Regions from separate parts of the Arthrobacter sp. CMU6 genome, predicted to be linked through region 1. Evidence: predicted binding sites of a transcription regulator. Region 1 holds the regulator's gene; each other region holds the start of a gene.

Region 1 (3,230 bases):
CAGCTGCCGAAGCAGGTCCTCCTGGGCGGGGTCGAGCTTGGACGGGGTTTCCACCTGCAGGTGGACCTTGAGGTCACCGCGTCCGTAGCCGCGAAGGTGGGTGACGCCGAGGCCGCGGAGGGTGATGATCTCGCCCGACTGCGTGCCCGCCTTGACGTCGATCTCCTGCTTGCCGTCGAAGGTCTCCAGGCTCAGCTCGGTGCCAAGGGCAGCGGCAGTCATGGGGATGTTCAGGGTCGCGTGGAGGTCATCGCCCTCGCGGACGTAGGTGGCGTCGTTGTTGACCCGGATTTCCACGTAGAGGTCGCCGGACGGGCCGCCCGCGGGGCCGGCTTCACCCTGACCGGAGAGCTGGATCCGCGTTCCGGTGGCAACGCCGGCCGGAACCTTGATGGTCAGGGACCGGCGGCTGCGGATGCGGCCCTGGCCGCTGCACTCGTTGCAAGGGTCCTTGATGACCGTGCCGAAGCCCTCGCAGGATCCGCAGGGTGCGGCGGTCATGACCTGGCCGAGGATGGAACGGACCGCCCGCTGCACCTGGCCGCTGCCGCCACAGATGTCGCAGCGTTCCGGGTGGCTTCCCTCGCGGCAGCAGGAGCCTTCACAGGTGGGGCAGGTGACGGCCGTGTCCACTTCCAGCTTCTTGTTGACGCCGAAGACAGCATCGCGGAGGTCGATCCGGACGCTGATAAGCGCGTCCTGGCCGCGGCGGACACGCGACGCGGGCCCGGACGTGCCGCCGGCGCCGAAGAAGGTGTCAAAGATGTCCTGGAACGCGAAGCCCTGGCCGGCGTAGCCGCCGCCGAAGCCGTTGTCGGTGCCGTTCTCGTTGCCCGTGGTGTCGTAGACCCTGCGCTTCTGCGGATCGGACAGCACCTCGTAAGCGTGGGTGACGGCCTTGAACCGTTCGGCGGCGTCGTCCCCGGGGTTGACGTCCGGGTGAAGCGAGCGGGCCAGCTTGCGGTAGGCCTTTTTGATCTCCTCGCCGGTGGCTTCCGGGGAGACTCCAAGAACGTCGTAGTGGCTGCTCAAAGTTCGTATCTCTTCCTGGTTGTACTGCCTGTGGTCAAAGAATGTCCGGGGCGTGCTGTCACGGGCCCAGAATCCTCGAAAGGTAGCGGGCCACCGCGCGCACGGCGGCCATGGTGGTGGGGTAGTCCATCCGGGTGGGGCCGAGGATGCCCACCTTGGCTGTGGCGTCGGGGCCGTAGCCGGTGGCCACAACCGACGCCTCGGCCAGCCCGTCGTAGGGGTTCTCCCGGCCGATGCTGACGGCCACGCCGCGAGGGTCCTGCGCCATGTCGCTCAGGAGCCGCAGCATCACCACCTGCTCCTCGAGGGCCTCCAGCACGGGTCCGATGCTGAGCGGGAAGTCAACATTGGACCGCGCCAGGTTGGCCGTTCCGGCAAGGACCATCCGGTCTTCCCGGCTGTTGTGGGCGAGGCCCTCAAGCCCTTTGCCGAGGGCCATGGCGACGGGGCGTTCGGCGGGAGTGCAGCCGGCCACGACGGCGGCCAGGTGCTGGGGCAGCATGGCCACCGGTGTTCCGGCCACACCGGTCAGGAACCGGGTGCGCAGTGCGGCGACCGTGTCGTCCGACAGGTCCTGCCCGGCGTCGACGACGCGCTGGTCAACCTTGCCGGAGTCGGCGATCAGCACGATCAGCACCTTCCGGGGCGCCAGCAGCACGAATTCAATGTGCCGCACCACGGCGCGGCTCAGGTGCGGGTACTGCACGACGGCGACCTGGTTGGTCAGCTGCGACAGGAGCCGGGCCGTCCGGTCCAGGACGTCGTCAAGATCCTCGGACCCCTCGAGCAGGGTCTGGATGGCGCGCTTCTCCGCCGGGGAGAGCGGCTTGACCGCCGAGATCTGGTCGACGAACAGGCGGTAACCCTTGTCCGTGGGAATCCTGCCCGCGCTGGTGTGCGGGGCGGTGATGAGGCCCTCGTCCTCCAGCGCCGCCATGTCGTTGCGGATGGTGGCGCTGGAAACGCCGAGGTGGTGTCGCTCCACCAGGGCCTTGGAGCCGACGGGTTCGCGGGAATGGACATAGTCCTCCACGATGGCGCGCAGCACCTCAAGCTTCCGTGGTTCGCTCACAGTCCACCTCCTTTTGGCCGTAACCGCGCGGGGCATTAATCCTGCCCGCAGACGCTGTGGTTAGCACTCGACATGCCTAAGTGCTAACAAGTCTAATATGAGTCGCCGCGTTGTTAGCATTGGTACCGCTCCGGGCGAAATTCCGGGCGCCTGTCCCCCGGCGGCATCCCCGCGGCCGGAGCGGCTCCTTCCGAGTGCAGAGCGGTGAACGAATGCAGTACCAGACCTGGGGCCCGCAGGAAATGGCAGCGCCCGCGAAGAACAGCCTTCCCGAGGTGCCGGTGGAGCGCGGCATGGTGCTCGAGGACGTCCAGTCCGGCTGGGTGGGTGCAGTAACCCGGGTGGAGAAGTCCGGCGGCATGCACCTGGTGGCGCTCGAAGACCGCCGCGGAAAGTCGCGGTCCTTCAAACTGGGCTTCGGATTCCTCCTGGAGGGGCAGCCGATCCGGCTGATGCCCCCGGCCCCCAAAGCGAAGCCCGCAGGGCAGGGCGCTGCACGGACGGCGTCGGGTTCGGTGCGGGTGGAAGGGCAGCGCGCGCAGGTCGCCAAGGCCAGCCGGATCTGGGTTGAAGGCAAGCATGACGCCGAACTCGTGGAAAAAGTCTGGGGTGACGATCTCCGGGTGGAGGGCATCGTCGTCGAACCCCTCCATGGCATCGACGACCTGGCGGCGGCCGTCGCCTCCTTCCGCCCCGGTCCCGGCCGTCGGCTGGGCGTTCTGGTGGACCACCTGGTCCCCGATTCCAAGGAGTCCAGGATCGCCGACGCCGTGATGGCGTCCCCCGGCGCCGCCGGGAACGTGCTGATCGTGGGCCACCCCTACGTCGACGTCTGGCAGGCGATCCGGCCCTCCGTACTGGGCATCCCGCAGTGGCCTGTGGTGCCGCGCGGCACTGACTGGAAAACCGGCATCCTGACGGCCTTCGGCTGGCCGCACGAGACGAAGGAAGACATCGGCCTCGGCTGGCAGAAACTCCTCGGCGCCGTGCGCACCTACGCTGACCTGGAGCCGGCCCTCCTGGGCCGGGTGGAAGAGGTCATCGATTTCCTAACAGTTCCGTAGCTCCGGTCCCGCGATTGGGCGTTGAGCCCGCGATTGCCCTACGGGCCGGTATCCTTGGTACG
Region 2 (3,230 bases), on a different contig from region 1:
GGATGTGCAGGTCCTCGTCGGGAAGGTGAGCCGTGGAGCGGAAGAGGTCCAGGACGGCCATCAGCTCACCCTGGTTGTTGGTGCCGTGCGGCCAGCCGCCGGCCCGCCAGCAGTCGTCGTTCACGTACCAGGCCCACCCCGCGGGACCCGGGTTTCCCAATGCCGAACCGTCGGCTGCTGCAGTAATCGTCACCGAACCATCCTGCCAGACTGCACGGACAAAAAGCGCACTCAACAATGCGCAGACAACAGTGCGCAGACAAAAGCGCGGCCCCCTCGGTGGAGGGGGCCGCGCTCGTTAGCCAGCTGGGAGCAGCGGGAGGCTAGAAGCCGCCCATGCCGCCCATCTCGTCGCCGCCGCCGACGGCCGGAGCGTTCTTCTCCGGCTTGTCGGCCACAACGGCCTCGGTGGTGAGGAACAGGCCGGCAATGGAAGCCGCGTTCTGCAGGGCAGAGCGGGTCACCTTGACGGGGTCGTTCACGCCGGCAGCCAGCAGGTCGACGTATTCGCCGGTGGCTGCGTTCAGGCCGTGGCCGGCGGGCAGGCCGCGGACCTTGTCAACCACAACGCCGGGCTCGAGGCCGGCGTTGAAGGCGATCTGCTTCAGCGGGGCGTCGATGGCAACGCGGACGATGTTCGCGCCGGTTGCTTCGTCGCCTTGGAGCTGCAGGTTGGCGAATGCCTTGGCGCCGGCCTGGATCAGGGCCACGCCACCACCGGCAACGATGCCTTCTTCGACGGCAGCCTTTGCGTTGCGGACAGCGTCCTCAATGCGGTGCTTGCGCTCCTTGAGCTCAACCTCCGTGGCGGCACCGGCCTTGATGACTGCAACGCCGCCGGCCAGCTTGGCCAGGCGCTCCTGCAGCTTCTCGCGGTCGTAGTCCGAGTCGGAGTTTTCGATCTCGGCGCGGATCTGGGAAACGCGGCCGGCGATCTGGTCGGCGTCGCCTGCACCTTCGACGATGGTGGTCTCGTCCTTGGTCACGACAACCTTGCGAGCCTTGCCCAGGAGGTCGAGGCCGGCGGTCTCAAGCTTGAGGCCGACTTCCTCGGCGATGACCTGGCCGCCGGTGAGGATGGCGATGTCAGCCAGCTGCGCCTTGCGGCGGTCACCGAAGCCCGGGGCCTTGACGGCGACGGACTTGAAGGTGCCACGGATCTTGTTGACGATCAGGGTGGCCAGGGCCTCGCCCTCGATGTCTTCGGCGATGATCAGCAGCGGCTTGTTCGACTGCATGACCTTTTCGAGGACAGCAACCAGTTCCTTGACGTTGGAGATCTTGGAGTTGACGATCAGGATGTACGGGTCCTCGAGGACCGTTTCCTGGCGCTCGGTGTCCGTGACGAAGTAAGCGGAGATGTAGCCCTTGTCGAAGCGCATGCCTTCGGTGAGCTCCAGCTCGAGGCCGAAGGTGTTGGACTCCTCGACCGTGATGACGCCTTCCTTGCCCACCTTGTCCAGGGCTTCAGCGATCAGGGCGCCGATTTCGTCGTCACCGGCGGAGATCGACGCCGTGGCTGCGATCTCTTCCTTGGTTTCGATTTCCTTGGCGGAGTTCAGCAGCTCAGCGGTTACGGCTTCAACGGCCTTCTCGATGCCGCGCTTCAGGGACAGCGGGTCAGCGCCGGCCGCGACGTTGCGCAGGCCTTCCTTGACCAGCGCCTGGGCCAGAACGGTGGCCGTGGTGGTGCCGTCGCCTGCGACGTCATCCGTCTTCTTGGCAACTTCCTTGACCAGCTCGGCGCCGATTTTCTCGTAGGGATCGTCCAGCTCGATCTCCTTGGCGATGGAAACACCATCGTTGGTGATCGTGGGGGCGCCCCACTTCTTTTCGAGGACGACGTTGCGGCCACGCGGGCCGAGGGTGACCTTGACGGCGTCGGCGAGGATGTTCAGGCCCCGCTCAAGACCGCGGCGTGCCTCTTCATCAAATGCAATGATCTTGGCCATAACGGCAGTAGTCCTTTCGGGACAGTCGTTAAGAAGGAACCTTGCTGCGGTGCCCGCGACGGACGATCCTTTCCGCAGGCCTCTGTACGCCTGACGGTCCGGATCTCACCCCAACCAGGTGTTTCTTTCGCTCCTTGTGCCGCCGCCGGGGTGATGCCGGTGTGAACCGGACGATCCTTTTAGCAGTCGGCACGCTGGAGTGCTAATCAATAATTAGCACTCTCCCGGGGAGAGTGCAAGCAGATGTGCCTGTTTTTCCCGCGATCGGGGGGAGTATTCGCTGCCAGCGATCAGCCGGCGGACCTGCCGGCAGCCTCGCTGCCGGTGAGCTTAGCCTTGTTATCGGCTCCGTAGGTGAACACCATGTACTTCGCGGCTGTGACGTCTCCGTTCGCATCAAAGCGGACAGGTCCCGACTCGCCGTCGTAGTCAATGGCCTTTCCGTCCCGGATGGCGGCAAGGCAGTCCTTGTACGTCGAGCAGGCGGTTCGATGGCCGGACGGCGCGGCGGACGCCCGGCTGCCGGAAGTACCGCCGGAGACGGAGATGAGCGTAGCGGCGATGGAGGCACCGGCGTCGTCCTCCGCCGCAGCAGCGGCCACGGCCGCGAGGTTCACAGCATCATAGGTCTCGGCCGCGAACGTCGTGTCCTTCAGGCCCGCGTCGACGGCGACGAGTTCAGCCTGGAAGTGCGGCGAGGGGAAGACCCCGGGCACCAGGGCGCGCGTTCCCTCCAGCGACTTCGAACCGAGGGCGGACCCGTACTGCCTGAAGGCGCCGTCGGCCAGGATGAGTTTGTTGCCGGGCAGTCCGGCGTTGGTGAGTTCGGCGATGGCGCCCTGCGCACCGTCCCGGGCAATGACGACGACGGCATCCGGCGCCGCGTCGCTTGCGGCGGCCGCCGACTTCTGGGCCTCGCCCGCCTTGAAGCCGGAAACGGTGACCGGGTCCAGCCCGCCGGCCTTGGCGGAAGCTGAGACTGCTGCAGACACGGCCTGGCCGTAGCTGCCATCCTCGAACACCACCGCGAGGCTCTTGGCTCCGGCGTCCTTGGCGAGTTTCACCAGGACAGGAGCCTGGGCGATGTCCGCCGCGGCGGTGCGGAAGTAGTAGCCGCCGCTCTTGTAGCTGCTGAGTTCCGGGGCCGTGTTGGCGGGAGAGATGAGCGTGATCCTGGCTTTGGACAGCACGTCGATCGCGGCCGGCGCGCGGCTGGAATCGGTGGGACCGATCACGACGTCCGCCTTGGCACCGGCGAGTTTCCGGGCCTGGTCGGCG
Region 3 (3,230 bases), on a different contig from region 1:
TGGGCGACGCTGAAGGCGGTTTCGGTGCCTAGGCGTTCGAGCCGGTGCGCGAGTTGCTGCATACTGTTTCACTCCTCATCGAGTTGACGATCGATCCTCAAACGACTCACATCTTATACAAGGCTAATATATATCAGAGGACAAAACTAATATATCAGAGCCGCGTGTGATTGGCATCGAGCATTTCTGGAACCTGAATGAGATGCGCACCCTGATGCAGCACCTCTTCCAGGGCATGAACTTCCGTGGAGACGCAGCGGCGAAGCCCTACAAGGATCTTCTCCAGGGTGTGGGGACCGAGGAGATCCGCCATGTGGAACTGATCGGTACTACGATTTCGCAGCTTCTGGACGGCTCCCGCGGTACCAGGGCAAGAAGACAGGCCCGGTGGACGAGCCCGGTGCCAAGGGCACCACGCCGTTGAAAATTGCGCTGGATACCAGCAACATCCATCATTGCCGAACAGTTCCCCGCACCGAGCTGAGCACCGACGTCGCGCCTGACGGTTTTCCGATGACAATTTCGCCGGAGCGCCGGGAGGAATTTCTAGGAGTCAGGACGGTGCCGAAGCACAACCGTCCTGAACAGTTCAGGACCATGGTCAGCGTTTCGCCTGCGCGGAGTGTGAAATCGCTGGATAGTCCGCGCCCGTCGCGTATGAGCTCAACGGAGGATCACAAGTAAATCTCCTCGGACGGTTAGGACGTTCTTGTCAATGCCACGGTCAACGGAGTAGAACTCGACGCCGGGCAGGTCGAGTGCGATGACTCTTGCGCCCGTGTTTCAGCAGTGCTAAAAAACCTATGGTGGTTGATATAGATCGATCTACGATAAGCGAACGAAAAGAGAAGCGGACGCATGCTGCAGGGAGCAGGCACCCGTAGCTCAGCCGGGAGAGCAGGGGACTTTTAATCCTCGGGTCGTGGGTTCGAGCCCCACCGGGTGCACGCCGGCATATTCCGACGGACTCCTGGACCGCGCGGGATCCCAACGAAAGGGCGGTGATATGAAATGAACCCAGAACTCGAAAGGCTTCAGGCATTGGCTGCGGTCATAGCAACCGCCGAAACCACCCTGAGCGTGGCATACCGGACGCTGCGCGAATCCGCCGCGGCGCTGCTGCGGGCCGGGGACGCCACCCTTGCCGAGGTTAGCGAGGCGACCGGCCTGGACCAGGGCGACCTGCTGGATCTGCTCAGCCGGAACATTCCCGGACGGGAACCGTCCTGGAAGCAACCGGGGATTGCAGGCCTGTCCTAGGGAGGAGGAAGAGGCCGGGGGCCGCGGGGGTGAAGTTGGGTGCCCGCCTTAAGGCGCACGAACGGGTAGCGGCTGCCTTACATGCTGTCGTCGTCCGGCCGGGCGGTGCGGGCGCGCTTCAGCTGGCGCCGCAGTCGGGCGTTGTCCATTTCCAATTCCAGCACCTTGGCCACGCCGGCCAGGTTTAGGCCTTCGTCCAGGAGTTCTCCAATCCGGCGGAGGACCGCCAGGTCGGATTCACTGTACTGGCGGGTGCCGCCCTCTGTCCGTTCCGGGGTGAGCAGGCCGCGGCGCTCATAGAGCCGGATGTTTTGCTGGCCAGTCCCCAGGAGTTCTGCCACCACCGAAATGGCGTACAGGCCCCGCCCGCTGCTGCGCTGGTTTGCCATGAGTTTCCCGTCAATCGAATTGGATATTCCTCTTGCACCAGTTTGTCACCAGTGCTATAAGAAATCTATATCCACTGTCACAGATACGTGGTGGTGGGTAGCCATGGAACCAAGATGCTGAAGGGAGTGGGAAATGATGCTTATCCGTACTGACCCGTTCCGTGAGCTGGACCGGCTCACCCAGCAGGTCTTCGGAACAGCAGCCCGCCCGGCGGCCATGCCGATGGACGCGTGGCAGGAGGACGGGGAATTTGTCGTGGCGTTTGACCTGCCCGGGATTTCACCCGACGACGTGGATCTGAACGTTGAACGGAACGTCCTTACCGTCCGGGCAGAGCGCAGGGACGCCACCCAGCCCAACGTCGAGCTGGTGGTATCGGAGCGGCCACGCGGCGTCTTCAGCCGCCAGCTCATCCTGGGCGACACCCTGGACGCCGACAACATCAAGGCCAGCTACGACGTCGGCGTGCTGACACTGCGTATCCCCGTGGCGGAACAGGCTAAGGCGCGGAAGATCCAAATCGAAAGCAAAGGCCAACAGCACCAGATTGAGACGTAGCCGTTCGATGCGCCTCACGGGGCGGTGTCCGGATTCCCGCCTTCGGGCGTCTGCCGGAGGCCGCCCCGGACCGCTGCCACCGGCAGTGGCAACTACCAGCACAATCCTGCAGCAACGGGCTTCATGATGAACAGACCTGTCCCGGACTACTACGCGGTCCTGCACGTTTCCCGTGGCGCCTCGCCACAGGAAATCGCGCGCGCCTATCGCGCGCTGATGCGCCGGCACCACCCGGATGTTGCCGCCGGCGGAGGGGCCGCGCCCGCCGAGCTGGAGCTCATCATGCAGGCCTTCTCCGTGCTCCGTGACCCCAAGCGCCGCCACGCCTACGACCGGGAAGCCTTCCATGCCGGGCCCGCTGCTCCATCCGCCGAGCACAACCGGCCGCGGGAACGTCCGGAGGCGAACGGCCAAGACGCCCGGCAGGGCGCCAAAGGGCGCAACGGCGGTCCGCAGGCTATTCCGGTCCGGGTGGTCCGGCACCGGGAGCCCCCACTGCGCGTCACTCCCGTCAGGTGGGAGAGCGGACCGTGGGCTTAACCGAACCTGAATCAGACCCAGAGGAGAACTACAACGATGAGTGACTGGCGCCGCTATGACTCGCACCTGATCCCGGCCTTCCATGAGCGGTTCGAGCAGCGTTGGGGCAAGGGCACGGCTCCGTTCCTGGACCCCGAAACCCATGAGGAGCCGCTGCCCCGTGCACAGTGGATCAATCCCGCAACGGGTGCCGCCCTGGCTGTGGTGCCCATCTGGTCCGACGACGACAGCCAGCACCGTTCCTTCGGTGTGTTCTACCTGCCGCCAGCGGGGGACATCTGGGTGCTTCGCCCGGGCTTTACCGGCTTCCTTGAGCCTGGCGTGGATGACACTGAACACCTGGTGGCGCTTCGGAATGATGCGTTCCGCAAAGCCGTGGCCCACGCCAACGAATTCCTCTTCGGCCCTCCTCCGCTCGTGGACTAGCGTCCTTGCAGTCCGGCATGCACTGGGCCGGGCGCCGGGCCGTGCCTACGCGCGGA

The links. The regulator HrcA, encoded in region 1, represses chaperone genes, less so after heat shock. The targets are predictions, from matches to a motif close to TTNGCACTCGNNNNNNNCGAGTGCNAA.
Region 2: a site for HrcA is predicted at 2,132-2,158, ahead of groL (chaperonin GroEL). Genes of this name have one in related genera too.
Region 3: a site for HrcA is predicted at 1,681-1,707, ahead of AC5RWD_RS07965 (Hsp20/alpha crystallin family protein). Genes of this name have one in related genera too.

The regions. Positions count from the first base shown of each region.
Region 1 covers NZ_JBNHFL010000012.1:33,651-36,880, forward strand. The annotation lists gene dnaJ (molecular chaperone DnaJ) at 1-1,032, opposite strand, end outside; gene hrcA (heat-inducible transcriptional repressor HrcA) at 1,091-2,104, opposite strand; gene AC5RWD_RS10310 (DUF3097 domain-containing protein) at 2,317-3,168, shown strand.
Region 2 covers NZ_JBNHFL010000001.1:8,258-11,487, reverse strand. The annotation lists gene AC5RWD_RS00065 (RNase H family protein) at 1-193, opposite strand, end outside; gene groL (chaperonin GroEL) at 324-1,952, opposite strand; gene AC5RWD_RS00055 (ABC transporter substrate-binding protein) at 2,243-3,230, opposite strand, start outside.
Region 3 covers NZ_JBNHFL010000009.1:1,963-5,192, reverse strand. The annotation lists gene AC5RWD_RS07990 (pyridoxal phosphate-dependent aminotransferase) at 1-62, opposite strand, end outside; partial or broken gene AC5RWD_RS07985 (manganese catalase family protein) at 200-498, shown strand; tRNA gene AC5RWD_RS07980 (tRNA-Lys) at 875-947, shown strand; gene AC5RWD_RS07975 (hypothetical protein) at 1,012-1,260, shown strand; gene AC5RWD_RS07970 (MerR family transcriptional regulator) at 1,338-1,649, opposite strand; gene AC5RWD_RS07965 (Hsp20/alpha crystallin family protein) at 1,786-2,208, shown strand; gene AC5RWD_RS07960 (J domain-containing protein) at 2,332-2,748, shown strand; gene AC5RWD_RS07955 (hypothetical protein) at 2,785-3,174, shown strand; gene AC5RWD_RS07950 (hypothetical protein) at 3,220-3,230, opposite strand, start outside.